4 regions of the Paenibacillus sp. J31P316 genome follow, and region 2 is predicted to be linked to each of the others. Evidence: riboswitches for the same ligand, from Rfam matches in the RefSeq annotation. Region 2 holds a riboswitch; each other region holds the start of a gene.
The links. A riboswitch is a leader RNA that binds a small molecule or an ion and turns the genes downstream of it on or off. The one in region 2 is predicted to bind cyclic di-AMP.

Region 1 (7,493 bases), on a different contig from region 2:
GGTCGAATCAAGCTATATGACAGATCCCGCGCCGCTCAAGCAGCTGTCGTGGTCCTATCACAGCAATAACCATTACGCCGAGAACGTCTACATCCGCGCGAAGCTCGTGCTGATCGGCATCGAAAAACAGGTCGGCGATGCGACGATGCGCAAGATCATGCGAACCTACTTCCAGAAGTACAAGTTCAAGCATCCCTCCACCGCCGACTTCCAGAAGGTCGTGGAAACGGTGACGAAGACCAAGTGGAATGATTACTTCAGCCATTTCGTCTACGGGGAGGCGATGTCGGACTACTCCGTAGCCGCGATCCACGTGACGCCGGTCAAGCAGGACGGCCAGACGCAGTACGAGAACGTGGTGCTCATCAAGCGAACCGGCGGCAGCGCCGGCCCCGTGTCGGTCATGTTCCATTTTGCCGACGGCACGGTGATGCCCAAAGTGTGGGACGGCCAGGACGCCCACATTCAATATAAAATCGTCCACGGTTCGAAGCTGCTCTGGGCCGCGGTGGACCCGCAGAACGACAACGTGCTCGACAACAAGCACATCAACAACTTCATGAAAGCCGATCTGGACGAGAAAACGCGCACGCGCTGGAGCGTCGGCCTCTCGAAGCTCGTCGAGACCCTGTTCTCTTCGCTTGCCTGGTAGTGCCACTATAAATGAAGGAGGTGACTTCACGGATGAGGATGCATATCAAGCAAGGCTGGCGGCTGACGATCAAGCATTTCTATATCATCATCCTGCTGTTTCTGTATGAGCTGATCTGGGGCTTCTTCCTCTACCGCACCATCGAGGGCATCGCGGTTCCGCTGCTCAAGCGGTTCCCCGACTCGTATGCGGCCAGCAGCAGCGCCATCTCGCTCTTCGTGACCGAATCGCAGTTTCAGCTCATGAAGACCGATCTGCTCCAGCCTTACGCGCTGCTGTTCTGCGGACTGCTGGGGGGCCGGATGCTCATCACGCCGTTCCTGAATGCGGGCCTGTTCCATTCGCTGCACCATGCGACCGACGAGAAAGGAACGACGTTCCTGAAAGGCATTCGTAAAGCCTGGAAGCCGGTCACGCTGCTCTACCTGCTGGAAACGGCGCTCACGCTCGCTCCCGCCCTCTGGCTGCTGCCCCGGGCGCTCAAGCTGCTGCTCTCGAGCGACACGCTGATGGAATTCGCGAAGGCGGCCGGACCGTGGGCGGGCGGCTGGCTCCTATGGGCGGTCCTCCTGCATCTGTTCTTCCTCTCGATGCAGTTCGGCGCGGTCACCGGCAGCGGTTCGATGCGCGCGCTGTGGAGCAGCATGGCCAACTTCCTCCCGTTCGCCGGCGTTTCGCTGATGATGTGGGGCATCGGGGCCCTGCTGAGCGCGACGGTCGCCTCCGTCTCGCTGCTGTGGGCCGGCCTGCTGGCGCTGGTCCTGCACCAAGGCTATCAATTGCTGCGAACGATCATGAAGGTGTGGACGGCCGCCGCCCAATACGATGTTTGGCAGTCGAAACAGTCCTCCTAAGGATCGATTCTGCTTCGATGGGCCGCCCGCCTCATGGCGGGCGGCCTATTTTGCGCAGGACGGGCGGCCTATTGGCCAATGACGTGACAGCCCGGCGTCCCGAAATTTGCGACAGGAGCCCTCGCCCCTTCGACTTCGAAAGGGTTTTTTGACGTTTGAGCGCAGGCTGAGCAGACACACTTTGTCATTGACATCCGTCTTTCCGACAACACGCCGAATAGACCGTTTTCCCCGGAAAACGGCGCCGCTATACGAATCTTAGGGCAGAAAGGTTTCACTCTAATAATTTTAATTTGTGAACAAAATGTGAACTTGGAAGGAGAAGCGACAAAATGATCGAATCCATAGCCGTAAGAAATGAAAATTTTGCCGAATTCCCTATATGGGAAACGGGGGAACCATTCTGGGTGAATTGATCCCGACAGCCGTTCATGCGCTTGGACGACTGCCAGAGGCGATCATAGGGAGCCTTCAACCGAACCCCACAGCTAACCTCGTAGGCACTGGAAGGAGTTTCCCGTTTTGAAGAAGCTTTCCGCACTCGTGATCGGTCTTGCGATGCTTTTCGTTTTCCAAGCCGGCAGCGTTTTCGCCGACTCGAAAATGGACGGTGTCATCGATGACCTGATCGGCACGCCTTACGTTTACTCCGGCACGACCACGAAAGGGTTCGACTGCTCCGGATTCACGATGTACGTGTTCAAGAAACTCGGCGTCGACATTCCGCATGCATCCCGTTCGCAGGCTGGGCTGGGCAAGAAAATCGCCAAAAGCGATTTGATCCCTGGGGACCTCGTATTCTTCAATACGACGGGAAATGGCATCTCGCACGTCGGCATTTATGTCGGCGACGGCAAATTCGCGCACGCTTCTTCTAGCAGAGGCGTCGTAATCAACGGACTGGACGAGTCTTATTACGCGAAACGCTATGTTACAGGCCGCCGCGTCATGAGCCCGCAAACGTTCGAGAAATATGCCAATGATCCATCCGACGAGCCAGGCGATGGAGATTCAGATTAATCACCTTCGGTTATTGCAAGATCGCCGACCGGAATGGTTGCACCCATCTCCGCCGGTCACGGGAACAAAGCCGCCGCCGCTTCTCTTTCGGGACAAGCTGCCGCGGCTTTGTTTCGTTTTGGCGCTTAGGCGCGCTCGTAGCGGACCCACCAGAAGGTCGGGCCAACCTCGACGTTCAAGATCCGGGCGTGCGGGGTTAACAAGTCGCGCAGTTGATCGAGCGTCTCGCAGCCTTCGCCGCGGCGGTCGGCCAGCACGACGGTCGCGCCGGACTCGAGCCGGTCATGCCAGGCCTTCAGGAACGCCGTCCGTTCCTCCCCCGTGAGCTCGCCCAGGCAGAAGCAGGCCAGTCCTGCGCCGAACTTCTCCTCCACCGCGCTCAGTTCAGCTTGTTTGACCGCCACGGAGACGGGCGTCGTCAGCCTCGGCGTTCTCGGCCCCGCGACGCGCAGCACGCGCCTCCCCGCCAAGGTGTCCTCCACTGCATATTCGAGCCGCCTCCATTCCTTGAATCTTCTCTCGAGACTGTCCCGCCATTTCGCCATCTTCCCGATACCTCCCGCTGCCTGTGCACCGACGCTGTTGTCGTAAAACTATATGTATGCGCACGAGCTTGCTTACTGACCTGTCATTTGGCTTCGTTTGGGCTTGTCCAACGTCTGAAAAGGATTGGATGGCGTTACGATGAATAGTACAGGGATAGACTGGTTATATAGACATGATTAGAGCAAGAGGTTTAAGAGTAGACATGATTAGAACAAGCGTGACTAAGAGTAGATGTAATAGAACATGTGTAAATACAACCGACTTGATAAAAGCAAACCATGTTCGTTCTCGATGATCCTAAAGGAGCTGCTTCTCGCATGAACCCTTCTTCCGACATCCTTGCACGATTTCATACGACGCTTGCCGGCTGGTTCAGCCGAACGTTCGGCGAGCCAACGCCCGTCCAGCATGACGCCTGGGCGTCCATCGCCGCCGGCCGTCACACGCTGATCGCCGCGCCGACCGGCTCGGGCAAGACGCTCGCGGCGCTTCTCCCCTGCCTCAGCCGGCTTGCGCTGGCCAAGGAACAGGCTGCGGCGCAGGGCGAGAGCTGGTCTTATGGCGTGCGCGTACTTTACATTACCCCGCTTAAAGCACTTAATAACGACATTCAGCATCATTTAGTGGAATTTTTTGAAACGATCGAAGCCTACGGCGCCGAGGAAAGCGGCGGCACTTGGCCGGGCATTCGCACGGCCGTCCGCACCGGGGACACGCCGCCGCGCGAGCGGGCCCGCATGGCCAATAGGCCGCCCGACGTGCTCGTCACGACGCCGGAGTCGCTCTACCTGCTGCTGACGTCGGACAAAGGCCGTCACATGCTGCGAACCGTCGAGACGGCCATCGTCGACGAGATCCACAGTCTGGCCGGCGACAAGCGCGGCGCTCATCTGTCGCTCTCGCTGGAGCGGCTGGCTGCGCTGTCGCCGCATGCCGTGCAGCGTATCGGCGTATCGGCGACGCAGAAGCCGCTTACGCGGGTCGCCCGGTTCTTGGGGGGCTGGGCGCCTGGCACGGACGGGATTCCGGGCTCCGCGGCGGGAGCGGCTCCCGCCGTGATTACGGAGTCCGCAGCAGAAGCCCATCCGCTGGGCTACGTGCCGCGGCCGGTCGTCATCGTCGAGAGCGCGATGACGAAGGCGATCCAGGTACGCGTCACGATGCCGGACCTGAGCCAGCCCGTGCGCTCGCGCGACGGCGTCTGGCAGCCGATCGTAGAACGGATCATGACGCTCATGGAAGGCGCGCGCTCCGCCCTGCTGTTCGTCAACAGCCGCCGGCTTTGCGAGCGGCTCGTGCTGCGCCTGAACGAGCATGCCGGCCACGAGTTCGCGCGCGCCCACCACGGCAGCTTGGCGCGCGAGCGGCGGCTCGAGGTGGAGCGCATGCTGAAGGCCGGCGAGCTGCGCTGCCTCGTCGCGACCTCGTCGCTGGAGCTCGGCATCGACGTCGGCCATGTCGACCTCGTCATCCAGGTCGACTCGCCCAAGGCTGCCGCCGCGGGCATCCAGCGCATCGGCCGCGCCGGGCATGCCGTCGGCGACGTCAGCCGCGGCTATATCGTGGCGCGACAGCGCGGCGAGCTGCCGGAGGCAGCCGTCCTGTGCCGCAACATCTCGCGGCGGGACATCGAAGCCATCGTGCTGCCGCACGAGCCACTCGACGTGCTTTCGCAGCATTTGGTTGCCATGACCGCTGCCTCGGATATGAAGGTAGGGGCGCTGTACGAGATGATTTTGCAAAGCGAATGCTACCGCACATTCCCCCGATCCAGGCTGGAAGCCGTGCTGCTGGTGCTGTCTGGCTTCTATCCGTTCGCCCGTCCGCTCATCGATTGGGATCGGGATACGGATACGCTTCGCAAGCGCGCCAATACGGCGATGGCCTCGGTGACCGGTGCCGGCACGATTCCGTCGAGCTCCGCTTATCCGGTTCACCATGCGGACAGCCGCGTCCATCTGGGCGAGCTGGACGAAGAGTACATCACGGAAAGTCGGGTCGGCGACGTCTTTCAGCTCGGCACGAGCTCGTGGATGATCAGCCGAATCGAGAACGACCGCGTCTACGTGCAGGAGGCGCCGAACCGCTTCAGCGAAATTCCGTTTTGGCGCGCGGAATCGGGCAGCCGGAGCGTGGAGGTCGGCGTGCAGCTTGGGGATTTCCTGGGACAGCTTTCCAATCGGCTCGAGCTAGATCGCCGTTCGGAGACGAATACCGAGCGAGACCGCATGCTGGAGGATGCCGCCGTCGTCTGGCTCGACGAGGAGTACGGGCTCGATTCCTATTCCGCCTCCGAGCTGATCGATCTCGTGCGGGCGCAGCATCGAGCGCTTGGGCTGCCGACCGGGCGTCGGATCATCATCGAGCACTATCGGGATTTGATGAACCAGACGAGGATCATCATTCATAACCCGCTCGGGCGGCGCATCAACCGAACTTGGCTCCTTGCCATTCAGCGGCATTTTCAGCGGCTGCTGCCCTACTCGATGTACGGCAACGCCAAGGACAACGGGATTGAGCTTGTCGTTCCGGATTGGGACGCCTCCTGGCTGCAGACACTCTGGCAAATTACGGCCGACAGCGCGGAGCCCCTGCTGACGGAGGCGATCGCGGGCTCGCCGCTGCTCGCCGTCTCGTTTCGCCGGATCGCGGAGACGTCGCTGCTGCTCTCGCGCAGCTTCACGCGCACGCCGATGTGGCAGAAGCGGCTACGGAGCGAGGAACTGCTCAAGCAGGCGCTGCCGTACGCGGAGCATTTTCCGTATTTGCAGGAAGCGATGCGGGAATGCCTGCATACGCAGCTCGATACGGTCGGACTCAAAGCGCTGCTGGGCGCGATCGCCGCCGGCGATATCGAAGTGTCGGTGAAAGAAGTGAACGCGCCGTCGCCCTTCGCATTGCAGTTCCTCGCGGATTACGCGAACGCGATGCTGTACGAAGGCGACGGACTGAGCGAAGCGACGCAGCTTCAGCTGCTCAGCGTCAGCAAATCGCTGGCCGGTGAACTGTTCGGCGAGGACGCCGTGCGGCGGGCGGTCGATCCCGCCATCGCCCGCGCGGAGGAGATGCGGCTCGAGGCGGGGCAGCTTGTTCCGGCAAGCGCGGAAGAGCTGTTCACGCTGCTGAAGCGCCGCGGCGACCTGTCGCGCGAAGAGCTTGCCGCCGCGGCTGGCCGCGATCCGGGCGCATGGCTGGAAGCGCTCGAGGCCGCCGGGCGCGCGAGCGAGCTGGCGTTCGGCGTTTCGCTGACGTTCGGCAGCGAGCTGCGGCGTTGGATCTGCGCCGAAGAACGCGAGCTGTACGCGGCGTTCCCGCGGAGCGAGCCTTCGATTGCGTTCATAGCCGGCCGCTTCGCGGACAATCGGCTCTCCTTCACCGAGCAGGAGCTGCGGGAACGCTATCCGCAGCTGACCGCCGGAGACGCCGCGCATATCACGGATGTGTTGCTGGCACTAGACCGGACGGAACATGCGCCTTTCGCCGATGAAGCGGAGCGCATATGGACGAGCCGCGGCGTAGCGAAGCGGCTGATCCGGCTTACGCTGGAGCAAGCGCGGAAGCAGGCGGAAGCCATCAACCCGGTGGACTGGATGACGCATATGTCGCGGCTGCAGCATGTCCTGTCGGGCACGCAGCTGAGCGGCATCGACGGCCTGCGCCTCGTCATCGAGCGGCTGCAGGGCTTCTTCCTCCCCGCCTCGCACTGGGAGACGCTCATCTTCCCCGCGCGCGTGACGGGCTATCGCAAGGAGGACCTGGATCTGCTCTGCGCCTCCGGCGAGATCATATGGCTCGGCCGCAAGGGCGACAGCGAGAAAGAAGGACGGATCGCCTTCTTCCTCTCGGAAGCCAAGCCCCTCCTCGCGCCGATCTTGAAGCAGTCCGCCGCCCGGACGGCCGAGTCGTCCAAGCACCCGAGGCTGCTGGAGCTGCTTCGGACAGGCGGTGCCAGCTTCCTGACGAAGCTGAGCCGCGAATACGGCAAGGTGCCGTCGGAGCTGCTTGTCGACCTGCTCGATCTCGTCTGGGAGGGCGCCGTCTCCAATGACCAATTCGCGCCCCTGCGGCTGCAGCTCGCGACCAAAGGCAAGCAGCTTGCCCGCACCGGCTCCGGCCTCGGGCGCTGGTATTGGACGGGCTCGCTCGCGGATGAGGACATCCGCGAGACCACAGGCGGCGGTGTCGCTGGCGCGGATTCGACGCCGGCTGTCTCCGCGGGCCGGCGCCCGGGCGGAGACGAGACCGGCAGCGAGCACGGGGACAGGCTGCCGGGCGGCGGCCTGGGCGCAGAGGCGCTCCGTTCCGTAAGCTCCGAGCTGTCGGAATCGGCGCTGCACTGGACGCAGCATATGCTGGACAGCTGCGGCATCGTCTCCAAGGAGCTCGTGCAGCAGCTCTCGCCCTTCGCCTGGGACGAGCTG
Region 2 (7,493 bases):
CGACATGCACGTTCGGCGTATCCGACAGCACGTCCTTTAGAATGGGAATCAGCCGGTTATCGATCTCGACAGCCGTGACCCGTCCCGCGGCCTGCGCCAGCCGCTGCGTCAGCGCGCCGATGCCTGGGCCGATCTCAAGCGCGCCCTTCGTTTCGTCGAGCTCCGCCGCACTTACGATTTTATTCAATATATTTTGATCGATCAGGAAGTTCTGTCCGAGGCTCTTCTTGAACGTGAAGCCGTATTTCGCGATGATGTCCTTCGTCCGCTTCGGCGAGCCGACTTCCGCGGTCGCTTTGAAACCTTCTGTCATGCCGATTAGTCTCCTTCGCTCTCCATCGCCTGCAGGGCACGCCGGAATTCTTCCCGCGTAATCCGGAACGTGGAGCATCGTTTATAGAACTGCTTGCCGTTTGCATACCCGATTCCAAGCAGGTTACCCATTTTCAGCCTCCGCTCCGACGCCTGCGGATGAACGAGCAAGCCGGCCTGCATGAGATCGTCCATCGTGATCTCCGCGAGTCCGCCGTCCCCTTCCGCGGCTTCCGTCCGCAAATTGCTCAGCGCATGCCGGATGGCCTCCGGGGATGCATTCTCAACGCCGATATCGCCTTTGTAAAGCGCGTCCGCCTGCGGCAAGAAGGCATGCTTGCAGCCTGGAACGCGCTGCGCAACGATTTTGCGGATCCGCTCGCCTGCGTGGTCCGGATCGGTGAATATAATGACCCCGCGACGTTCCTGCGCCAGCTCGATGCGCCGCAGCACGGATTCTCCGATGGCGGAGCCGCCCGTTTCGATCGTCTCGGCTTCTACGGCACGCTTGATCGCTACCGTATCATCCTTGCCTTCGACGACAATGATTTCTTTCATCATGGGAACCTTATTCCTGCCTTTCGAGCAATCTTACCTATTAGACAAACATGCAAAAAGAAGAGGCATCGCCTCTTCTTATCATGGCATATTTAAGCATAAATTACGAATATGAATGAAGTAGAAGCACGATCACTCTTGCAAGCAAACAAGGGAGCTTCTTCCACTTCGCTCAGAAATCAAATGATAGCTGCAAGCTAACCCGGTGTCTACAGCGACTCCGGCTTTTTCGGTCCCAACACGTAAACCGTATAGCCCCGCTTTCGTCCGAAACGGTCTGCATACGACTCGCTATCGAAGTAAACGTCTATCTTGTTGCCTTTGATCGCACTGCCGGTGTCTTCCGCCCGGCGGAAACCGATTCCTTCAATATAGACCCACCAGCCGATTGGAATGACCTTCGGATCCACCGCAATCGTACGCCCTTCCTGAACGCGGGCGCCGGATGCCGTAATGCCGTATTCCGGATGTCCCTTGCTCTTGCCCGTGGAGGCAAGCCCAGCGGAATAGGCCGTTAGCGTTACGTTCTTAATCACTTTCTTCGCGCTGAAGGTTATGCCCCGCTTCGTCACGGTCGAACTGGTCTTGGCGGACAATACGGCTACCTTCGGTTCGGGCTTCTTGCTCCCGATCGATACGACTTGATTAACCGATGCTTGCGGCGTCAATTTCTCGACGAGCGATTGCGACACAAGCACGCCATCAGCGAATACAGTCTCATATCGCTTGACGACTTTACCTTGCTTGCCCGATTGGACAAGCTTTTGTTTCCCGACCGCGAGCTTCGGATCGTCCTTCTTCACCACCGTGAAGGGAACGTCGTACGTCGTCTCGGTATATTTCTTATCGATCCGGGTGACCGTTATGGTCATATTCGGTTCCAACGCAGCCGTCATGGAAGGCGATACCTTATCCTGACTGCGAACCGCTATATCAGCCTGATCGATCGCCGCCTGTACAGTTTTCTCTGTCGTGTACAACGTTCTTGCTTTGCCGTCAGCCCTTACAATAAGCGGGACAGCCTGATCGATAACGATCCGGTCGCCGTCGTTTATTCCGCCATCGAGCGGCATCGACACTTTATCATGTGCGCCGATAGTAATGGCTTGTTCATCCAGTAGGCGTTGAAGGACCCATTGTTTCGTGGATACAATGGTTTCTCGTCCGTTCACTACTACGGAGACATGCTTGTCAGCCGTTCCGTACAACAACACCAAAAACATGAAAGTCATAGCGATTGAGATCATGGCGCTCAGTACAATTAAACGCACATTCTCATGCTTCCATCGCAATGCGAAAGACATGCTGGATGATCGTTTCCCATGGGTGTCCTTAAGCTGGAGTTCTCCCACTTCATCGGTCCTCCTTACATAGCCCCGCCGCCTTGTTACGCATGATACTTAGACGCGACTATTGAGTTTTAGCGTGCAAGCACGCATTTTCAGCATTTCGCCCCAGCTCCTCCTCACGATATACACCCTATGTCGTCAGTTTACGCATTATTCAAACAAAAAGAAGCCGACGACAGAGGATCTGTTTCGTGGCTTCCCATTGGATAATGGCAGCTAGAGTTGCATGCACGAGGTTGATCTCTCTTATGGACGCTTGCGAGGTTAGCTGTCGGATTCGGGCGTGAGAGTCGCCCTATTCGCTCGTGACGCTTTTATTCCCCAGCGTCCTTCTGCGAAATTCACCCCAAGAAGAATTTCAATGTCTCCGCTGTTCGAATTGATACAAACAGTTTCAACAATTGGTTCCCCCGCTCTCCGGTGACCGGAGATTAAGCGATTATTTTGGAAAAGGAATACATGTTTTGTTGCTCTGAGATGAATCATACAGTCTAGCGCCGCACATTGTAAAGAACTGATTAATGACGATTTTAGTGAATTTCAAGGAAAATTACGAGAAAATCACGTGATTCTCGGATCAAAAATCACTTTTTTCACCGGATTTCATCCAAATGCTTACTATTTCCCTTGATTTCATGAGATTCCAAAACATTTCATCGCATTTTCCGTTGTAATCTTCCCAATTTCTTCTACAGATTTACCTAAAATATCCGCCATCGTATTTGCTACAAGACGGACGAAAGCAGACTCATTTCGCTTCCCGCGATGAGGATGAGGAGCCAAATAAGGAGCATCCGTTTCGATCAATAATCGATCTAACGGCACCTTGGCCATCACCTCTTTCGGTACCCGGGCATTTTGGAATGTAAGCGGTCCCCCGAACGAAATATAGAAGTTCATGTCCAGGCATTGCTTGGCCGTTTCCCAACTGCCGGAGTAGCAGTGCATGATCCCTCCGACCTCGCTTGCTTTTTCTTCGCGAAGAATGCGAACCACATCCTCATGCGCGTCCCGATTATGGATGACGATCGGCTTGCGCTTCTCTTTGGCGAGCGCGATTTGCTGCCGGAACACGCGCTGTTGAACGTCCTTCGGCGACGTATCCCAATGGTAGTCCAGCCCGATCTCCCCGATCGCAACCACCTTCGGATGATCGCAGAGGGAAGCGATCCATTCCAGATCCTCCGGCTTCATATCAATACTGTCCACGGGATGCCAGCCGACGGCCGCATAGATGAATTCGTATTGCTCGGCAAGTGCCATTGTGCTCGGAATCGTCTCCCGGTTAAATCCGATGTTGATCAGCTTATGGACACCTGCCTCAAGTGCCCGTTCGATGACCTCGGCGCGGTCTTCGTCGAATTTATGCGAGTCCAAATGGGTATGCGTGTCGATTAATAACATGGTTTTTGAAACCCCTTTCTACATTAAAGCAAATAATTCGCGTATATTCGCAGACAGCTGGTGCGCTGATTCACGCAGCGGTTCCTCCGGGTAATATAGGTGATACTTCCCTTGGTGAATGCCGGTAATGGAACGGACGATGTCGGAACGCCCGGATATTTCCGACAGCTGATCCTCGCCTGACAACAGCAGGATCGGCGGTTTTTCCTCTTTTTCCGCCTTTGCGGATGAACCTGGACGATACACATGGTAGGGCATGTCATAAGGAAAGTCAATTTCCAGGTGATACTCGGGATGAAGGCCCACTGCGCTAAACTGTCTGCGTATTTCCTTCCACAATTTTTCGTCTGCTTGATCCATGGTTATATATTTGTACAGCCTGCGATTCAGGAAGCGGCGGCACAGATCGGATAGCACTTCGTCGGGTTCGCCGGCCCATGCGGAGAACGCGGTTTGAACGAGCGCTTCGTCAAGCGCGAGATAATCTTCGATATCGATGGTCCCGGATATTAACTTCTCGAGCGGCTTCATCATCCATTTGAACGAGTAGCCTGCCCCATGAAGCTCTTTAGCTCTTCGGAAAATTAGCTTCAAGATGATTTCGGAGCTTCGCGTCACGGGATGAAAATAAACCTGCCAATACATCTGGTAGCGGGACATGAGATAATCCTCGACGGCGTGCATGCCGCTTTCCTTGACGACGATTTGTCCCTGATGCGGCCGAAGAACGCGCAGGATCCGCTCCAAATCGAAGGTGCCGTAATTGACGCCCGTATAATAGGCATCGCGAAGCAGATAATCCATCCGGTCTGCGTCCATTTGACTGGATACCAGCGAGACCACGATCGGTTCGTGATACGATTTGCAGATCACCGCTGCAACCCGCTCCGGATAGGAAGGATCGTATTCGCGAAGCACCTGATTGATCTCGGTATTCTCGAGAAGAATACGGCATGTCCAAGCTTCATGGTGCGTATCGAACACATCTTCAATGGAGTGCGAGAACGGTCCATGTCCGAGGTCATGCAGCAGAGCGGCACATAAGGCTACGAGCTTCTCCTCCTTCGGCCAACCGGGGTAACCGCTTCGCTCGAATTGGGAGATAATTTTGCGTGTAATTTCATAGACGCCGAGAGAATGCGAGAATCGGCTGTGCTCCGCGCCGTGGAAGGTCAAGTAGGAAGTTCCCAGCTGACGAATGCGGCGCAAGCGTTGGAACTCACGCGTATTGATCAAATTCCAGATCAATTCATCCTGTACATAGATGTACTTGTGGACCGGGTCTTTGAATACTTTCTCTTCGGGAAGACGATCCTTTGCTCGGCTGTCTGTCATTTCTACACGCTCCCACCGTTCGGTATTTCGACATAATTGTCGAACTATTGTCGAATTCTGTCACAATACTATTTCCAATATGTACGTGGTTGTTGTACTATATAAAGTAATGACAAATGCTTTATTCTAGAGAAATAGTGGTTACATAAGCCCTTGATCGCCATGGAGGGCATGTTGACTATTTTGGTAATCGTTGGTATTATTAAGACATTCATTGATAGAATTTTGTCGAATCGTGGCGACTGAATACTATGAAAGGGGAATGAATAGTTATGATGAAATCCACTGGTATCGTTCGTAAAGTTGATGAACTCGGCCGTGTTGTTATTCCGATTGAATTGCGCCGTACGCTCGGCATTGGGGAGAAGGACGCCCTGGAAATTTACGTGGACGGCGAGCGGATCATGCTCAAGAAGTATGAGCCTGCTTGTATCTTCTGCGGCAATGCCGAAAACGTAGCCTATTTCAAAGGAAAAATCGTCTGCAATGTTTGTTTGACGGAAATGCCAACTCCTATTACAAAATAAGAGACAAATCCAGAATTATAGGTTATAATGAAATTATCCAATTTGTTAATTCTAACCTTTTTCATACTCCTTGATGCCTTCCTGTGCCATCCGGCCAGGGAGGTCTTTTTTTTATTTTTTCATGACTTCATTATATACGTCCCGCTTCTGCAGCCCCCGGTCCAAAGCCACGCGTTTAATGGACTCTTTTCGATCGCCGTTTTGCGCTTCATAATGCGCTACATGATCTTCAATGCTAAGCGGAATCCACCACGATGCTTCTTCCTGCTGTGCAGCCGCTGCTTCCTCGCCGCTGATCCCCGCAATGACAAGGCAGTATTCCCCGATAGGCGGATGCTCTTCCAGCCAGGCGATGCATTCCGAAATTGTACCGCGTACGATTTCTTCATGTCGCTTGGTCAGTTCCCGGACCATTGCGATTCTTCGATCTCCCCATTGCTCCAGTATGATCGGGAGCGTCTTCGCTATGCGGTGCGGAGATTCGTAGCAGATTAACGTCTCTTCGTGACGCTGAAGCTGACTCAGCCAGTTTACAAGCGGCTTGCGTTCGCGCGGCGGGAACCCTGCAAACCGGAATTGATCCGTCGGCAGTCCGGAGACGATCAGCGCCGACAATGCCGCATTGGCTCCCGGAATCGGCACAACCGTCAACCCGCGCTCAGCCGCTGCCGCTGCCAGATCCGCTCCCGGATCCGAGATGGCCGGCATGCCTGCATCGCTCACGAGCGCAATGGATTGTCCCGCTTCCAATAGACGAATCAATTCAGGACCGCTGGCATCTTTATTATGTTCATGATAGCTGACTAGCCTGGCACTGATCTCGAAATGAGCAAGCAGCTTGCGCGTCTGCCTCGTATCTTCAGCGGCGATCAGATCGACTTCCTTCAGAATGCGAATCGCCCGGAACGTCATATCCTCCAAGTTACCGATCGGCGTGCCGACCAGATATAGGGTGCCTTTTGCTTCACCGATTCCGTCCTTAAAGCTGCGTTGTACGATCATTGCCCATCTCCCTCCATTCCCGCAGGTTTCCCCGTCCGATCTCCATAGTAAATCTGCATTAACTCTTCATTATATTGGCGCTGATCATTGTACACGATAAGAGGCGGCAGCATTCGGAGCTCCGGCTTGCCATCCCGGGCGGCTTCGATTAACACCATGTTAGCCTCCGACTCCTTACTGGGATGAACGAAGCGCATCCGTTTCGGTTCCAGCTTCCATTTGCGCATCGTTTCCAGAATTTCAACCAGCCTGGAAGGGCGATGAACCATAGCCACGCGCCCGCCCGTTCGGACGAGCCGTGCGCAAGCGGCTACAATGTCGTTCAACGTGCCGTTGCGTTCATGGCGAGCCATTGCGAAGTGCTCGTTCTCGTTCTGATCGCCTGTGCCCGCCGGCATATAAGGAGGATTCACCGTAACGACATCGTAGATGCCTTGACCAACCTTTTTATGAAAATCCCGCAAATCGCACTCATATACCGAAATGCGATCCTCCAGTCCATTCGCCGATATGCTTCTCCGTGCCATATCCGCCAAGCGCGGCTGGATTTCAACCGCATCGATAACCGCCTTCGTCCTCGTCGTCAGCAGCAGTGGAATAACGCCATTGCCGCTGCACAGATCCAGGATTTTACCTCGGGGCGGCACAGCCGCGAACCGAGCCAGCAGCACGGCATCCATCGAGAAGCTGAACACCTCCCGGCTTTGAATAATATGTAGTTGATGCGTCAATAGATCATCGAGCCTCTCGCCCGGGTTCAGTACTACTTCGTTAACCACGTATTCATGCTCCTTAGTCAGTTCGTTCTATTATATGCAAACAAGACCCTGTGTTAGAGGGTCTTGTAAACTAACCGCGCCATTCGCCGGCCGCGTAGATGTTCGTATTAATCTTTATTGAGAAACGAGAGGCAGAACAAACAGTCGCCTTCCGTGCGCAAATGCCCATAATACAAATTACAAATATGAAACCCTTCATGATACAGGCGTGCTAAATTGTCGTATCC
Region 3 (7,493 bases), on a different contig from region 2:
GACGAGCAACGGCGTCCCGCGGAAGAAATTGATGTACGCGTGCATCGGCCAGCGTAAGAACCAATAACGCGACATTTTGCCTAAGCTGACGCCCAGTCCAAGTATCGAACCCAGCGCGATCGACGCCAGCGAAATGCATACCGTATACACCGTGCCCCGCAGCAGCAGCGGCAAATAATCCCGTATAATATCGAATCTGAAATCCATGTCCACTCGCCCTTTCGCATTCGCTCAGCTGCAGGGACAGCAAGGGCACGCGTAACGTTCTCGATTACGCATGCCCCGCCATCCGTCTAAGATTTCGTTTCCAGCAAATGCGTCGTGTCCGGCGCTTCGTCGAACCATTTCTTGTAGATATCCGCGTACGTGCCGTTCTCGATAATTGCCTTGATCGCCGGATCCAACTTCGCCTTCAGCTCGCTGCCCTTCGGATAAGCAAGCCCGTAATATTCCGGATTGAAGTTGACGTCGTCCACCACTTCCTTGTATTTCTTGCCGGGATTGTTCTTGATGTAATCCCGCACGATGGCGATGTCCGCGACGACCGCATCCGCGCCGCCTTGGTCGAGCTCCAGCAGGGCGACCGCGTTGCTGTCGAATTTCTTCAGGTCCGTATTGCCTTCGCCCATGATCTTCGTCATAAGAATATCCGCCGTCGTTCCGCCCTGCAGCGCGACCTTCTTGTCCTTCAGGTCCTCCGCGCTCTGGATGTCGCTGTCTTCCTTGACGAGGATGACGTTCTTGGATTCAAAATAAGGCATGGAAAAATCGTAGGTTTCTCCCCGCTCCGGGGTGATCGATATGCTTGATACGCCGGCTTGGAATTCCGTGCCTTGCTTTACGCTCTCCAGCATCGCGTCCCAAGCGACGTTGCGGACCTCGTACTTCAGACCGGCTTCCTTCATGACCGCTTCGAGAAAATCGATATCGAAGCCCTTCAATTCATCCTTATCCAAATATTCCATCGGTGCGTAGCTGCCATCGCTGGCAAACAGATACGTCGTCTCCTCGGCGGCGTTTCCGCCGGTGACGCTGTTGCTGCTACCCGCTGCGACATTTCCGTTATTCTCGCTACCTGTTGCAGCGCCTTCAGTCTCATTGACAACCTTCTTCGCTCCGCAGCCGGCAAGCATGGCAGCAGACAGAATTGTCACAATACCTAACGCCAATCGTCTATTCATGTCGCGTCCTCCTCGATAGAATCCGAATTTCAATCCCATCCTATCAAGAATTGTTCGGTTATTCAATCCTTTTGTGATATCTATGTAAGATAATCTAACATTATGTTCGCAAAAAAACGTCCGGTCCTCCGCGTTTCCGCAGCAGAACCGGACGTTAATGTCCGAACGCCGATCTATTCTACTCTTCCTCTTCCCCAAGCGCCATGTTCGGATTGAAATCCGCCACGATCAGAACATCCATATGACGGCCTTCCCGCAAAACCGTATCGATAACCGGTTTCTGCTTCAGCCGGCTCCAGAAGCCGCGTCCCGACTGGCCCAGAATCATCTGCGTGCTCTTCAGCTCGTTCGCCTTCGCCAGCAGCGCGTCCGGAATCCGGTTCGCGGCTACGCCGTTCTCGGCTTCGAACGTGCCGCCCAGCCGGTCGACCAGCGCTTTGATCTCCTCGATCCGCTGGTCGCAGGCAGCCGAACGCTCCCCTTCGGGACGCACATAATGCACATGCCAATCGGCCTTAAGCCGGTAGGCGATGCGGAAACCGCGGCGGATAAGCCGCTCCGCGTTCTTGCTCGTCGTGACGCCGACGAAGATCGATTCGTGGCGGCGCCATGGTCCGCGCAGCGAGCCGTGACGCTCCCACGACTCCAGGCGTTCATCCACATCGTCGGCGATCTCGCGCAGCGCCAGCTCGCGCAGCGCGATCAGATTGCCGGTCTTGAAGATGCCGGCAAGCTCGCCTTCCACGTCCTCGGCCCTGCAAATCTGTCCATCCCGCAACCGCTCCTGCAGCGCGCTCGGCGCTACGTCGATCAGCTCCATTTCATCCGCCATGCGGAGAAATTGGTCAGGCACCGTCTCGGTTACTTTCGTTCCCGTGATTTGTTCCACGGCATCCTTCAGACTCTCCAAATGCTGTACGTTCATTGTCGAGATGACCGATATGCCCGCATCGAGCAGTTCCTGAATATCCTCGTAGCGATGCTTGTTGCGGCTGCCCGGCACATTGGCATGCGCCAGCTCGTCGATCAGCACGACCTCCGGATTGCGCGCAATGATCGCCGCGACGTCCATTTCCTCGGCGCCGTTCTCCCCGATCGCAATTCGGGGAACGGCCGCCAAGCGGCCGATCTGGGCTTCCGTATCCGGCCTTCCGTGCGCATCGACGCAGCCGATGACGACATCGATATCCTTGCGAAGCAAGTCATTTCCCTCGCGAAGCATCATATACGTCTTGCCGGCGCCCGGCGCCGCTCCGACGTATACCTTGAACGTCCCCCGCCGGATACGCTCGATCTTCTTCTCGACCTCCTGCTCGCTCAGGCGACGGTAAGGCTCGGATGCCGGCTTCGGCACGTCGCGCTTCGTCGGCAGCACCCGCTCGCCCTCATGCTCGGCGCGGTCGGCCATGAAGAACACGTCGATATTGCGCGTCTGCTTCAGCAGGCTGTGCGCAATGGAGCCATGAAGCAGCTCTTCCGAGCGGGTCTGCTTGGAATGGCCCATGACGATGCGCGTCGCGTTAATCAGCATCGCATAGCGAATCATCGCCCGCGGCACCTGCTTGCGGTTCGAGACGGCAATCTCGCGGAAGCCGGCTCCAACCTTCTCGACCAGCTTCATGATCGATTTCTTGAATGCCTCGCGCTCCTTGGTCTGCTCCTGGCTGGAATCGTTGAAGACGACGACCTGCAGGTCGCCTCCGAGCCGTTTGGCAATCTGCTGCCCGCGCCGTATATAGATGGAGCCGTTGATGTGGTACTGCGCCGCAACCAGAATGCGCTCCGATGCGCCGGAAGGTCCGATAAATCCCTGTTCCTCGCGGTATTTCTCCAGCGACTCGTTTACTCCCTCCGCCACCAGGCGAAGGGCCAGCTCGCGCAGCTTGCCGACGTTGCCGCGTTTCAGCAGCTCCGGATCCTTGATGTTATTCAGCCGGCCTTCGCTGAGCCTGCTCAGAATGGTCTCCGGCGATACGTCGATCAGACGCACCTCGTCCGCCAGCTCCAGCAGATCGGCTGGCACCGTGCATTCCGGCGCGATCCCGGTCAGCTTCTGGGCCTGCTCCTTCACGCCTTCCAGCTCATACACGTTCACCGTCGTGATGACGCTGATGCCGAGGCTGAGCAAATACCGGATATCTTCGCGCCGGGTCGGAAACTTCGCATCCGGGCGGTTCTCATGCGCCAGCGAATCGACCAGCAGCACTTCCGGATTGCGCGCCACGATCGCATCCAAATTCAAATCCTTCTTCTCCACGTCGCCCTTCATCCAATGGATGCTCGGAATACGCTCCAAATCCGCGAGCTGCTCGACGGTTTCCGGACGGCGCATCGTCGAAACCGCGCAGACGACCACCTCGATCCCCTGCTGCTTAAGCGCTTGCCCCTCGCGCAGCATGTGATAGGTTTTTCCGGAACCGCTGACGGCGCCGATATAGATCTTGAGACGTCCGCGATGGATTTTCGAAATGGATAATAGCAATTCCTCCGGAGTTTTACGCCGGTAGCCGGCCATAACAACAAGCCCCTTTCCTGCCTATACCTATAAATTTACATCTTTGCCCGAAACTTATGCCCCGGATGAATACGAGCATCAAAAAAGAAGCCGGCGAAACACGGCCTCTGTTCAGAGGAACGCCTTTCGCGGCTTCCTGGCACATCTTATAATGAAGTGTCCTGTCGCACGCATATTCGTCGCCTCTCTCAGGTCGCTTACGAGGTTAGCTGTCGGATTCGGGCATGAGAGCTGCCCTACCCGAGCACGGCTGCCGCAACTGCCTTGCTCAGGATTCACCCCAGACGGCAAGCGCGGAAGCAATTGCTTCGCATGCTTGAGCTGTCATTGGTTCCCCCGTTTTCCTACTTCGGAAATTCAGCGTAGTTGTCACGTTGTTTGTTTTAGCACGAATCGTATGTTACGCCTGCCACCGCTTTTTGTAAAGGAAATTCACTGGTAATCCGGTCGCGTGTACAGCCAAGCGACTCGGATATAACGCTTACAATGGCGGCTGGCGCCAGCAATCTCCCGCTACCTCGCTAAATGAACGTTTTTTGTAAAAACGGCGAAGCGGCAGGGTTTATTAGCCCCGCCGCTGTTCCGTAGCTGGCGAATGCCGGCATCTTCATCCATTCCCAGTCGCCATCTCGATCCCGCGCAACAGCACACCGATCAAGAAGCCGCAGACCGCTCCGTTGACCCGGATCCACTGCAAATCCTGCCCGACCTTGTCTTCGATCAGCTCGACCAACTGGTCGTTGTCGAGGCGGTCCAGGTTTTCTCTCACGAAGGAACCGATCCGCACATGGTTGCGCTCGATCAGCGACGCGGCCTGCCCCTTGAGCCATTGCTCGGCATCGTGGATAAGCGCTTCGTTCTCTTCCACCCGCTTCAGCAGGCCGTCCAGGAACGGCCACGTCTTCTCGGCAAAATCCTCCGCGTGCAGGAAAGCGACCCCCTGCTCCCGCAGGCGTTCGAACAGCTTATGCAGCTCGCCGTCGAGATCGAAGGCGTTCAGCATCTCGTCTCTCATCGCGTCCAGCTGACCGGATTCCGCCAGTCTCGTGATAAGAATATCGAGCGCCTCGCGCAGCTTGCTCATCACGACGAAGCGTCGCTGCGTATCCGGAATCTTCAGCTCATGGATCTTGGAGAGGACGAACGACTGCAGCATCGTGCCCAGCTTGTCTTCCTCCAGGTAGCCAATGAACGCATTCACCGCGAACGACATCAGGCCGCCCAGGTTCAGCCCTTTGATCAGCGTCATGACCGCGCTGCCGAGCTCGCGGCGCATGCCTTCGGTCGCGATCCACGACTCCGCGCGCTCCAGCAGCAGGTCGAGCATCCGTTCATCCGTGCCGTCGGCCTCCGCTTTGCGCAGGAAGGCGCGCAGCGCCGCCTCCAAGTCGATCCGCTTCACGGCGTCACGAATCTCGCCGGACAGCAGCGGCACGATCCGATCCGCGTCCACGCTGCGGACTGCTCCTTCCAGAAGATGCGGCAGGCGTTCGCTGTGCACCGCCGAATGCACCGCGTTCCGGACGGCCGGCAGCAGCTGCTCCATCAGCTCGAACTGCCTCAGCTTCTCGAGCATGCTCTCCTTGGCAAGCAGCCGGTCTTCCAGCACGCGCACGATGCCTTCCGTCATTTTCTTCCGGTTGCGGGGCAGCAGCGCCGTATGGGGAATCGGAATGCCGAGCGGATGACGGAACAACGCCGTCACGGCAAACCAGTCCGCGAGCCCGCCGATGACGCCGGCCTCGAAGCCGGCATGCAGCAGGCCGAGCCCGCCGCCGCCGAACGGAAGGGTCGCGGCGAAGCCGGCAGCCATCCCGCCGAGCGACAGATTGGCAAATTGTTTATTTTTCTTCGATTCGTTCGCCATGTTCTTCCTCCTATAATTACCTTCTTACACCATACCATTATGGGCGAACCTGTTGCAAAGGGACTGGCCGGCCGCGGCGCCGAATACGGGTCTAGGCGATGCACTGGAAGCGAGAACGAACGCGGCACCAGTAAAGGCACCGGAAGCGCATAAAGGCAGCCCGCTCCCCTGGTAAGAACGGACTGCCGGTATGCAGGCGATTTGCGCAGCCGAAGAAATCCCATTCGAACGAACAGCATCGGCGCAAATCCACGACTGCCGCTGCTCCCGTCCGCGTCATGCGCACCTATTCCTCTTCCTCATCCTCCAACACGATATCCAGCAGCGTAAACTGCCCCGCGTTAATGACCGGTTCTCGCAGTGCGGTCATCTTCTCGGGGAACGAGAATCCCGCGACCAGCATGCCCGGCGGCAGGTTGGAGATCGCGTAACCGCCGTCCACGGCGCTGATCGACGAACGCATGAAGGTGCCGCTCACGGGAAGGGCCAGCGCTTCCTGCAGCGCTGAAATTTTGGCCTTCGGCCTGGCCTTGGTTCTTGCTTTGGCGCGCGAACGCGATGGGACCGGCTGCGCCGCCGCGGACCGCATGACTTCCTCCAGGAAGATTTCCACCAGTGCCAGGTTCAACGGATTGCCCGCGATATCGCGGATCGTCCCCCTCAAGCCCCCGAAGGTCGGAGACAAGTCGAAGACGAGAACGGCGGCGCCCCCGCGGGCGACGGTAACCCGCTGAGAAGTCGAGCCGTAGAACGGCGACGTCGCGGATACGAAATAAGTGCCGGGAGCGAGGGTATTAAACGCGAATACGCCGTCCCCATCGCTCGGTATCGATTCGATGACGATATGCTGCAGCGTAAGCACGGATAGCACGACGCCGGATATCGGCGATCCGGTCGCCGCATTGCGCGTCGTTCCGCTGATCATGGACGGCCCTCCCGCCAACGTCAAATTCAAGCTCGCCCGCTGGCCCGGCGCGAGCAGCGCCGACGTTTCGCCGAATTGGCGCCCGTCCTTGACACCGATGATCCATAGCTGCGCCTCCGTGCCCGTGCCAATGGAATAAAAGCCTTCGGCATCCGTCACGCCTTGCCCGATGATAATGCCATTGCTGTTGATTCCCGTCACGAGCACGTCCTGGATCGGCTGGCCCGAATCGGGATCGGTCACGATGCCTTCCACGATCGCCGGCGTCGCCTGGAGGACGAAGTTCTGAACGACCCGCTCCCCGCGCCCGACATAGAAGGAGGATTGTTTCGTCTCGAACCCGAATTGCGCCAAATTCAAGGTATAGTTCCCTGCGGACAACTCATCCAGCAGGTAGACGCCGCCGCCGTTCGTCGTCGTCAGCGCAAGCGGTCCCGCAAAATTGTTCAACGGCCGCAGGATGATCGCCGCATTCGGAATCGGGCGCCCGGAAATATCCGTCACCGCGCCCGTCAGCGAACCGGGCAGCGGCTGCAGCGCAAAGCTGTACTTGGTCGCTTGGCCGGGAGCAATGGCGAAAGCGCCTTGGCTGGAAGCAAACCCCCTCGACGAGGCAATGCTCAAGTAATTGCCCTGCGCAAGCTCGTTGAACGTGTACATGCCGCTGTTATCCGTCAACACGGATGCCAATTGCACCTGGCTCCGATTGAACAGCTTGATCTCCGCCCCGACCAGCGCCGTCCCGTCATCGAAGTCGGTTACGAAGCCGAAGACGGTACCGGGATCGGGCTGCAGCCGAAAGACCAGATGAATCGGTTTCCCGGGCAAAGCATTAATCGCCGCTGACGCAGCCCCATAGCCGACCGCCGACGCGAATAACGTCAATCGGCCGACGGGAAGCGAGGTGTAGACGAATTCCCCATTATTGTCCGCGGTCAACGATTCGATCGGAAAGGCGATTCTGCCGTTGATGCCGATCAGCGCGCCCGCGATGGGACTGCCCGT
Region 4 (7,493 bases), on a different contig from region 2:
AGATATGGCGGAACAGGAGATGGTCGGGATCCCCGTCGAGCCCGCGGATAATATGGCCGTTCAGCGTGTTGCCCGCGACGCCGCCCGTGTCTTCGGAGTAGCCGCCTTGACCGCGGCAATCCAGCGAGAAGATCGAGAAGCCAAGCGAGACGAAGCTCAGTTTATCGGCCCATTCTCCCGCAGAGCCGGAATAACCGTGAAATTGGACGACAGCCGGGTGCGGCTGCTCCGAGTGCCGCGGCCGTGCATACTTGGCATGGACGCGCGCGCCTCTGACGCCCGTGAAATACAAATCGAAGCATTCGGCAGCCGGCGTTTGAAATTTGCTCGGCACAAGCTCGATCGCGGCATCCACGCCGCGCATCTCGGTCAGCGCTCTTTCCCAGTACGCATCGAAGTCGCCGGGTCTGGGATTGATTCCTGAATACGTTTGCAATTCTTGTAACGGCATATCGATTGCTGGCATTTGATCTCTCCTTCACCTCATAAGATTCCTTTTTTATGTTACGTGTTCGAACGGCCAACTGTAAAGTAGCGATTCGTTATTTAATGTGAATGCTCGCGGCCATTGAGGGCAAAATGACATCATCGAGGAGGGAAGACCATGCGGATTTTTGGGGGATTGCGTAAAGCGCTGCTGCTTGTACTCGGATGGACGATCTTATCTTGTTCCGCCGGTGATTTTCAAGGCGAGGATACCCGCGCCCAAGCGAACGCGACCTCGGCAGTGAGCGGACAGAACCGGCTGATGCCGCCCTCGCAGCCTGATGAATCGGAAGCGGATGCCTTCTCCGGTCAAGCGGGCAAAAAAAAGCGAACCCGCACCAAGCCAGTGTCCTGGGTGACGCTTCAAAAGCGTTACCCCGGCTCGTTCGTTATCTGGGGATCACGGCGTTACCGCAGAGTCGCGCTGACCTTCGACGATGTCCCGGATCCCGCCTATACGCCGCAAGTGCTTGAGACGCTTGCCCGCTATAAAGTAAGGGCGACCTTCTTCGTCGTCGGCCAGCGCGCCGCGGCCTATCCCGCGCTCGTGCAGCGCATGGTCAGGGAAGGTCATATCGTCGGCAATCATTCGTGGAATCATCCCGTCTTCTCCAGAATCTCGCAGTATGCCATGCAGCAGCAGATTTTACGAACCGATTGGGTGCTGCGTCCGCTTATCGGCTACAGCCCGCGTTTCGTCCGCCCGCCTTATGGCGAAATCCTGCCGGCGCAAGTCGAGTGGCTTCGGAACGGCGGCTATACCGTGGTCAACTGGGATGTCGACTCCCAGGATTGGCGCAGCTTGAGCAGCCAAGCCATTCTAATCAACATCAAGAGAACGCTGCAGCCGGGCTCCATTATCCTGCAGCATGCCGGAGGCGGCAAAGGGCAAGACCTGTCCGGAACCGTAGCCGCATTGCCCCGTCTCATCAAGCTGCTCCGCAGCAAGGGCTATATCATCGTCACCTTGTCCGAGCTGCTCGGGAAGCCTGCTGCCCGCAGACAGCAATAAACGATCCGTCATCGGCAACGATAAAAGGCAGCCCGCGGGGGCTGCCTTTTGTCGTTGCTTATGATTAATCGAGAATGAATACTTTCACATTTTGAAAGCCGAAATTGCTTGCTTCTTTTCTGGACTGCGGAACGAAAATATCGATCCGGTTGCCGCTGATGGCGCTGCCCTGATCAGATGCGACGGCAATCATGCCGCCGGAAGGAAGTCCGTTGAAATCGTAACCCGTGACGTAAACTTTGCTCCCCATCGGAATCACGTCCGGATCGACCGCGATCGTGCCGAGCTTAAGCGGATTGCCGAAATAATCGACGGCTCCCCAGCCATTCTCCTCCGCAGCAGCGGTATACGCGCTTGCCTTCACTTGTACGACATCCGTATATACATACGATTTGCCTTTTACCGAGACGCGATTCAGCTGAGGCTTCTTCGTCGTCTTCGATTTCTTCGCCGTCGCAGCTGCCGACGATTTCTTCGGCGCCGCCTTCGCAACGGACTTCTTCACAGCTTTCTTCGGAGCGGCGCTCTTCGCCGCTTTCGGAGCTTCTGCCCCTGCAGCCTTAGGGGCTGCTTTGGCAACGGAAGCCACCGCCGCTGCGAGGTTGGCACCTGCTGCTGATTTCATCAGCTTGACGGCTGGCTGCCCGCTCCGGGCCGGTGCTGCGGCCGTCTCCACCGTAGGCGGAATAACGAGCTGCAGTCCCTCGTAGATGTTGCCTGCGTCCACGAACGGATTGGCCTGCATCAGTTCGCTGATCGTAATGCCGAACTTGCCGGACAGCTTCCAGAACGTGTCGTCTTCATTCGCCTTGTACAGACCTTGCGCCTTTACGGCTCCGGATTGCGACAGAATGGCAATGCCGAGCACTGCTGCTGCAATGCCCTTTTTCCAGGTGTTATTCATGTTGTCGATTGCCTCCTTGGATTTACGGTCATATATCCGTGCGGATGATATATGAACGTCATCGCGACAACGACCGAACCGCCGATTGAAGCGGAGTGTGGACGTCGTTCGTCGCATGCGGCCTGCGAGGTTAGTTGTCGGATTCGGATTGAGGAGTTCAACCCTACGCACGATCGTGTGCGATTCACCCCAGCGCCATGGCGCGGTGTATCCGTCATGTGATGGACATCAGATGACGGAACCGGAGCAATATGACTTGCCCCAAAAGATCCCCCGTACGGTGAAGTTTCGGCTCGCGTAATAGAATACCATAGTCGTGAATGCTAAACCTACCGGTAAATACAACCACTGAGGCAGGTTCTGTATGTTTTACCCGTTTTTGGGCAATGAAATGGTCACCGTCGTTCCGATGCCGGGATAGCTGGACAGATCGATTTTTCCGCGATGTCCTTCGATAATACGGTAGCAAACCATTAAACCGAGACCGGTTCCGCTTTCCTTGGTCGTAAAGAAAGGGCCGCCGAGAAACGGCAGCAGATCCTCCGGAATGCCGATCCCTTGGTCGGTAATCGCCACGGAGATGGTGTCGGAGTCGCTCGAATTCAGCGTGATGCGCGTCGTGCCGCCTTTGGGCATCGCTTCAATCGCATTTTTGACCACGTTGACGAATACCTGCTTGAGCTGATTCTCCTCGCACAGCAGCACGGCGGTCTCCGCATCGTAGCTGGCAACGAGCTGCACGTTGTTGATAACGGCTTGCGTCTCGAGCAGCGTCAGCACGCTCTGGATCGTCTTGACGAGATCATGCCGGCGAAATTGATTCGCCTGCGGCTTCGCCAGCGCCATGAATTCCTGCACGATCGAATTGATGCGGTCCAGCTCCACGAGCATAATGTCGAAGTATTCGTGATAGGTGTTGATTTTCGTCTTCAGAAATTTGGAGAACCCGATCAACGAGGTCAGCGGATTGCGGATCTCATGGGCGATGCCTGCCGCCATTTGGCCGACCACCGACAGCTTCTCCGACTGGATAAGCGCCTCTTCTTCTTTCTTGCGGTCGCGGATGTCCCGGAACACGCTCTGCACGACTGTCCCTTTGCCGGGATAATGGCGGATTCGCGTGCTGGAAGCTTCCACGTCGATGATTTCGCCGGTAACGCTGATCAACTTGGATTCTTCAAAATCATTGGGCTCGTCGGTTTCCAAAATATCTTTGAGCCGCTCCTTGGCGGTCTCCCAATTATCGGAGTGCACGTAATCCTGTACGCGGGGCTTGGCCATCAATTCCGCTTCCGTCACGCCGAGTATGCGCAGTCCTGCCTGATTCGTGAATAAAATCGTCTCGCAGTCATGGACGAAAATCGGTTCGGGCAAATACTTGATCAGCCGCTGGTAACTCATGGAATCCGGGCGCAATTCTTGCGCGGAATCCTTGCCGGCGCCAGGCTGAAGCTCGAGCTTTCGTTTCAATTGCGAAGCAAGCAAACGATTGCAGTAAACGGCTCTGCGCCTCATGTCCCAACCCCCGAAACGATATTCTTGTAAGAATTCGCTTCGAACGGTCCAATCCCTTCGGCATTAAAAACAATTAATGTTGTTTCATCCCTTTGATCAGGATATCGATGCCTCCCTGGAAAATCGGAAGGGTGCGCGCCAGCAGACTGTCGGTCGGCTCCGAATGCCCCGTATAGGTACTGACGAAACCTTGCAAGTAGTAGAAGAGGACGCGGGCCCTGTTCGTCACGGCCTCCTCGCTGCCGCCGTCCGTACCGTCTGCCGATAGGGCTAGCTGCAAAGAATGCCTCATTTGCGCAAACAACCGATTGCGGATGACGTTGATCGGAAGCTCCGGATCCGGATCGTCCACCCGTACCGAGCCTGAAATAAACAGCACGGTCTGGAGGCTGCCGTTGCTCAGGCAGAAGGTAACGAAGCTCGCGCAGACGGCCATGAGCCTGTCGATCGGCGAAACGTTCTCGCGGTTCATCTCCGTCAGAAATTCGGCTTCCAGCTCTAACAGCGAAGGAATGGCGATCTGCTGCAGCAGCTCTTCCTTGTTCTTGAAATACAAATAAATCGCCGTATGCGAGCAGCCGGCCTGCTTGGCGATTTCGCGCATCGTGACATGCGGATAGCCTTTCTCCGCGAATAGCTCGGCGGCGGATTGGCGAATCGCCGCTTTCATGTCTTCGGTCATTTGTTTTCGTTTCGACAGCATCGCGTATCGGACCCCTTTTTTATATAACCATTGGTTACATTTTATACGACGTCCGACGGCATGTAAAGAAAGCGGCCCCGGAGAGGGCCGCTTCGAAGTGCTGCGAAATGAGCTTAGGACGTGAATTCCTGTACCCATTCGCCGTTATAGTAGGCTACGCCGATCTTGCCGTAATGGCTGCCCAAGATGTTCGCTTTATGACCTGCGCTGTTCATCCAAGCCGTCATGACTTCCTGAGGCGTACGCTGGCCCTTGGCGATATTCTCGCCGGCATAGGAATAAGTAACGCCGTAGGCACGCATCATATCAAAGGGCGAGCCGTACGTCGGCGAATTATGATCGAAATAGTTGTTGGCATACATATCCTTCGCTTTATCCAGCGCGACCTTCGTCAGCAAAGAATCGGATTTCAGCGCGGACAGACCCGCATTAGCGCGTTCCTTGTTCACGAGCGTCACGACTTGCGCAGCGAACGTGCTCTTATCCGTCGTGCTCGTTCCCGGATTCGACGTTGTTCCACCCGAGGCGGAACCGGCTGAGCCCGCTGTCCCTGTTGTCGGTACCTTAACCGTCATGCCGGCCCAAATGTTATTCGGGTTCGCGATGGACGGATTGGCCGCGATCAAAGCGCCCAGGCTGACGCCGTACTTCTGCGCGATTTTGTACATCGTATCGCTGTTCGTCACTTTATACGTTACGGAAGTGTTCACGGAGGCTGCTTCTGCCTTCTGCAGTGTTGCTCCTCCTCCAAGCGCGATCAAACCTGCTGCGAGTACGCTTACTACACCTGTTCGAAATGGTTGCATCTTCATGAAAAATCCTCCTCGTGCGTCAAAGTGTGTTGCCGGTCTTTCCGACGCCACCCATGGTAACACGGGAAAAAGGGCATTACATCCCATAAAATCTTCCATTACGACTGGAAATGAAACTGCTGCAGCACTTCGTCATCGACATAATCAAGGCTGTCCGCCTTCTTCAAATTGCAGTCCGCGCAAGCGCATACGCAGTTCGCCGGCGTCGATAGACCGCCTTTGGATTTGGGCAAAACATGGTCGATCGTATCTCCGAAATCGCCGCAGTATCGGCATACATAATCGTCGCGCTGCAGCACGAGCAGCCTGAAATCGGTCTTGGTGTACAGCTTGTGGATCAAGCCGGGATGAATGATGCCCGCAGCCCCTTCCTCCACCATTCGGATCGCCATTTCGGTCGGAATCTCCGTCGACCAGCGCTTGCCCGTCTCGCGTTTGCCGCGCAGGCGGATCATGCCGCGTCCGCGGTCGTTCAACAGCGAGGTCTTGAACGAGAAATTGCCTTTGACGGGAATGATGACGCGGTCCGGCGGGCGAACGTATTCGGTATCCAAGACCGCTTCCGCTTCGGCCTCCATCTTCCGTTTGGAAGATTTGCCGCCGCGCGCGCGCCGGCGTTTGCGCTTCCGTTTGCGCGGAGCTGCAGTCTGACCGTCTTGCTCCTGTCCGCCGTCATGCTCTGCGTCCGCTTCTTGGACCCCGTCGAGTTCCTCCGGTTCGTCGACCGATGCCGCACCTTCTTCCGGCTTGTCCTGCCCGTCCAGACGCCGCAAGTCAGTCCCTTTCTTCCTTCTGCGCCGGCGTTTGCGCTTCGGTTTCGGCGGCACCGCTCCGCTCTCCTCGGCAAAATCGACCTCGACAGCGGCGTTATCGACATGGACGTTATCGCGTGGAACCTTATCGACAGGTACCTTCACGACAAGATCAATGTCCGAATCGAGCGCTTCGTCGGGTCCGATTTCTTCAGGCAATTCTCCGCGGAGGGAATGCTTCTGCTTCTTCATTCTTCTCCTGCGCTTGCGCTTCGGCGACGCCGAGGCGGTCTCCGCAGCCTGCGGCGTTTCTTCCGCCGCGGCAATCGCAAGCACCGCTTCGCCAGCGGCTGCCCCTTCAGGCTGCTCAGCCGACTGCTTGCGCTTGCGCAGGCAGGACCGGCAGGTTCCTCTCCTGCCGCTGCTGCCCGACCTTTTGGTATAGGCGGAGAGCGGCTTCTCCCTGCCGCAGGCCGCGCATGCTTTCAACTCCGTCATCTTCTGCTTCGCTCCGTTCGTCCGTTCGTCTTCGTTCATATCAATAGTCCGTGCATCTTGCGGAACTGTTCCGGCGTCATGCCTTCCGCTTTTCCGAACGCCGCGATGAAATGGCTGGAATCCCGGTAACCGGACAGTTGGGCAATGTCTTTGATGGATTGTTTGTTGTCCCCGAAGCTCATCATCTCTTTGGACTTAATGATCCGAAGTCGAATCAGATAGGCATAGGCGGTAATGCCGAAGGCCTGCCGAAACAACGAGTTCAAGTAGCGCGGGCTGATGTCCAGCTGATGCGCCATATCGGAAAGTCCTATCTCCGGATCCCCGTAATGCTCGTCCAGCCAGTGCAGCAGCGGATCCAGCTTCTCCAAATGCTGGTAGACGGAGGAACGCCCGCCCTTTTGTCCGTAAATTTTGATCATGGTCAAGAACCGATACAGTGCAGCCGAAGCATTAAGTCCCGTTCGGTCGTCGTCCTTGCTGATCTGCTCGATCATGCCCATCAGCTGCCGCGTAATCGGCGCATCGTCGTTCCAATGGAGCCATTCCGTATGGCGAATGCCAAGCGAAGCCAGCATGGAAGCTGCCAGCGCGCCGCCGAAAGTGACGTAGAGTGTGGTCCATTTCTTCCCGCCCTTGGCAGCGTAAGAATGCGGAACGCCCGGAAACAGCATCGAGCCGCTGCCCGGCGGAAGGGAGTAACGGCGCCCGTTAAGCAGAAATTCGCCTTCCCCTTCAAGCGTCTGCAGCCAATGAAAATTCGGATAGCCTTTGGTGCGATCTATAGATTCCTGATCTGGATTATAACCGA

Region 1: another riboswitch for cyclic di-AMP. It lies ahead of AC0YNU_RS20490 (C40 family peptidase); the one in region 2 lies ahead of AC0YNU_RS32645 (ubiquitin-like domain-containing protein).
Region 3: another riboswitch for cyclic di-AMP. It lies ahead of AC0YNU_RS19335 (histidine kinase); the one in region 2 lies ahead of AC0YNU_RS32645 (ubiquitin-like domain-containing protein).
Region 4: another riboswitch for cyclic di-AMP. It lies ahead of AC0YNU_RS14985 (3D domain-containing protein); the one in region 2 lies ahead of AC0YNU_RS32645 (ubiquitin-like domain-containing protein).

The regions. Positions count from the first base shown of each region.
Region 1 covers NZ_JBWDNI010000007.1:37,312-44,804, forward strand. The annotation lists gene AC0YNU_RS20480 (M1 family metallopeptidase) at 1-652, shown strand, start outside; gene AC0YNU_RS20485 (hypothetical protein) at 685-1,506, shown strand; cyclic di-AMP (ydaO/yuaA leader) riboswitch at 1,864-2,024, shown strand; gene AC0YNU_RS20490 (C40 family peptidase) at 2,029-2,526, shown strand; gene AC0YNU_RS20495 (hypothetical protein) at 2,652-3,071, opposite strand; gene AC0YNU_RS20500 (DEAD/DEAH box helicase) at 3,390-7,493, shown strand, end outside.
Region 2 covers NZ_JBWDNI010000029.1:6,492-13,984, reverse strand. The annotation lists gene rsmA (16S rRNA (adenine(1518)-N(6)/adenine(1519)-N(6))-dimethyltransferase RsmA) at 1-313, opposite strand, end outside; gene rnmV (ribonuclease M5) at 319-873, opposite strand; gene AC0YNU_RS32645 (ubiquitin-like domain-containing protein) at 1,080-2,222, opposite strand; cyclic di-AMP (ydaO/yuaA leader) riboswitch at 2,458-2,667, opposite strand; gene AC0YNU_RS32640 (TatD family hydrolase) at 2,853-3,623, opposite strand; gene AC0YNU_RS32635 (HD domain-containing protein) at 3,642-4,958, opposite strand; gene AC0YNU_RS32630 (AbrB/MazE/SpoVT family DNA-binding domain-containing protein) at 5,231-5,485, shown strand; gene rsmI (16S rRNA (cytidine(1402)-2'-O)-methyltransferase) at 5,597-6,487, opposite strand; gene AC0YNU_RS32620 (tRNA1(Val) (adenine(37)-N6)-methyltransferase) at 6,484-7,266, opposite strand; gene AC0YNU_RS32615 (initiation-control protein YabA) at 7,374-7,493, opposite strand, start outside.
Region 3 covers NZ_JBWDNI010000006.1:10,614-18,106, forward strand. The annotation lists gene AC0YNU_RS19325 (amino acid ABC transporter permease) at 1-207, opposite strand, end outside; gene AC0YNU_RS19330 (basic amino acid ABC transporter substrate-binding protein) at 294-1,181, opposite strand; gene AC0YNU_RS19335 (histidine kinase) at 1,360-3,696, opposite strand; cyclic di-AMP (ydaO/yuaA leader) riboswitch at 3,875-4,069, opposite strand; gene AC0YNU_RS19340 (DUF445 domain-containing protein) at 4,304-5,563, opposite strand; gene AC0YNU_RS19345 (carboxypeptidase regulatory-like domain-containing protein) at 5,850-7,493, opposite strand, start outside.
Region 4 covers NZ_JBWDNI010000003.1:916,960-924,452, reverse strand. The annotation lists gene AC0YNU_RS14995 (acetylxylan esterase) at 1-466, opposite strand, end outside; gene AC0YNU_RS14990 (polysaccharide deacetylase family protein) at 605-1,498, shown strand; gene AC0YNU_RS14985 (3D domain-containing protein) at 1,563-2,402, opposite strand; cyclic di-AMP (ydaO/yuaA leader) riboswitch at 2,507-2,706, opposite strand; gene AC0YNU_RS14980 (ATP-binding protein) at 2,772-3,917, opposite strand; gene AC0YNU_RS14975 (TetR/AcrR family transcriptional regulator) at 3,991-4,620, opposite strand; gene AC0YNU_RS14970 (CAP domain-containing protein) at 4,734-5,432, opposite strand; gene AC0YNU_RS14965 (HNH endonuclease) at 5,531-6,721, opposite strand; gene AC0YNU_RS14960 (AraC family transcriptional regulator) at 6,718-7,493, opposite strand, start outside.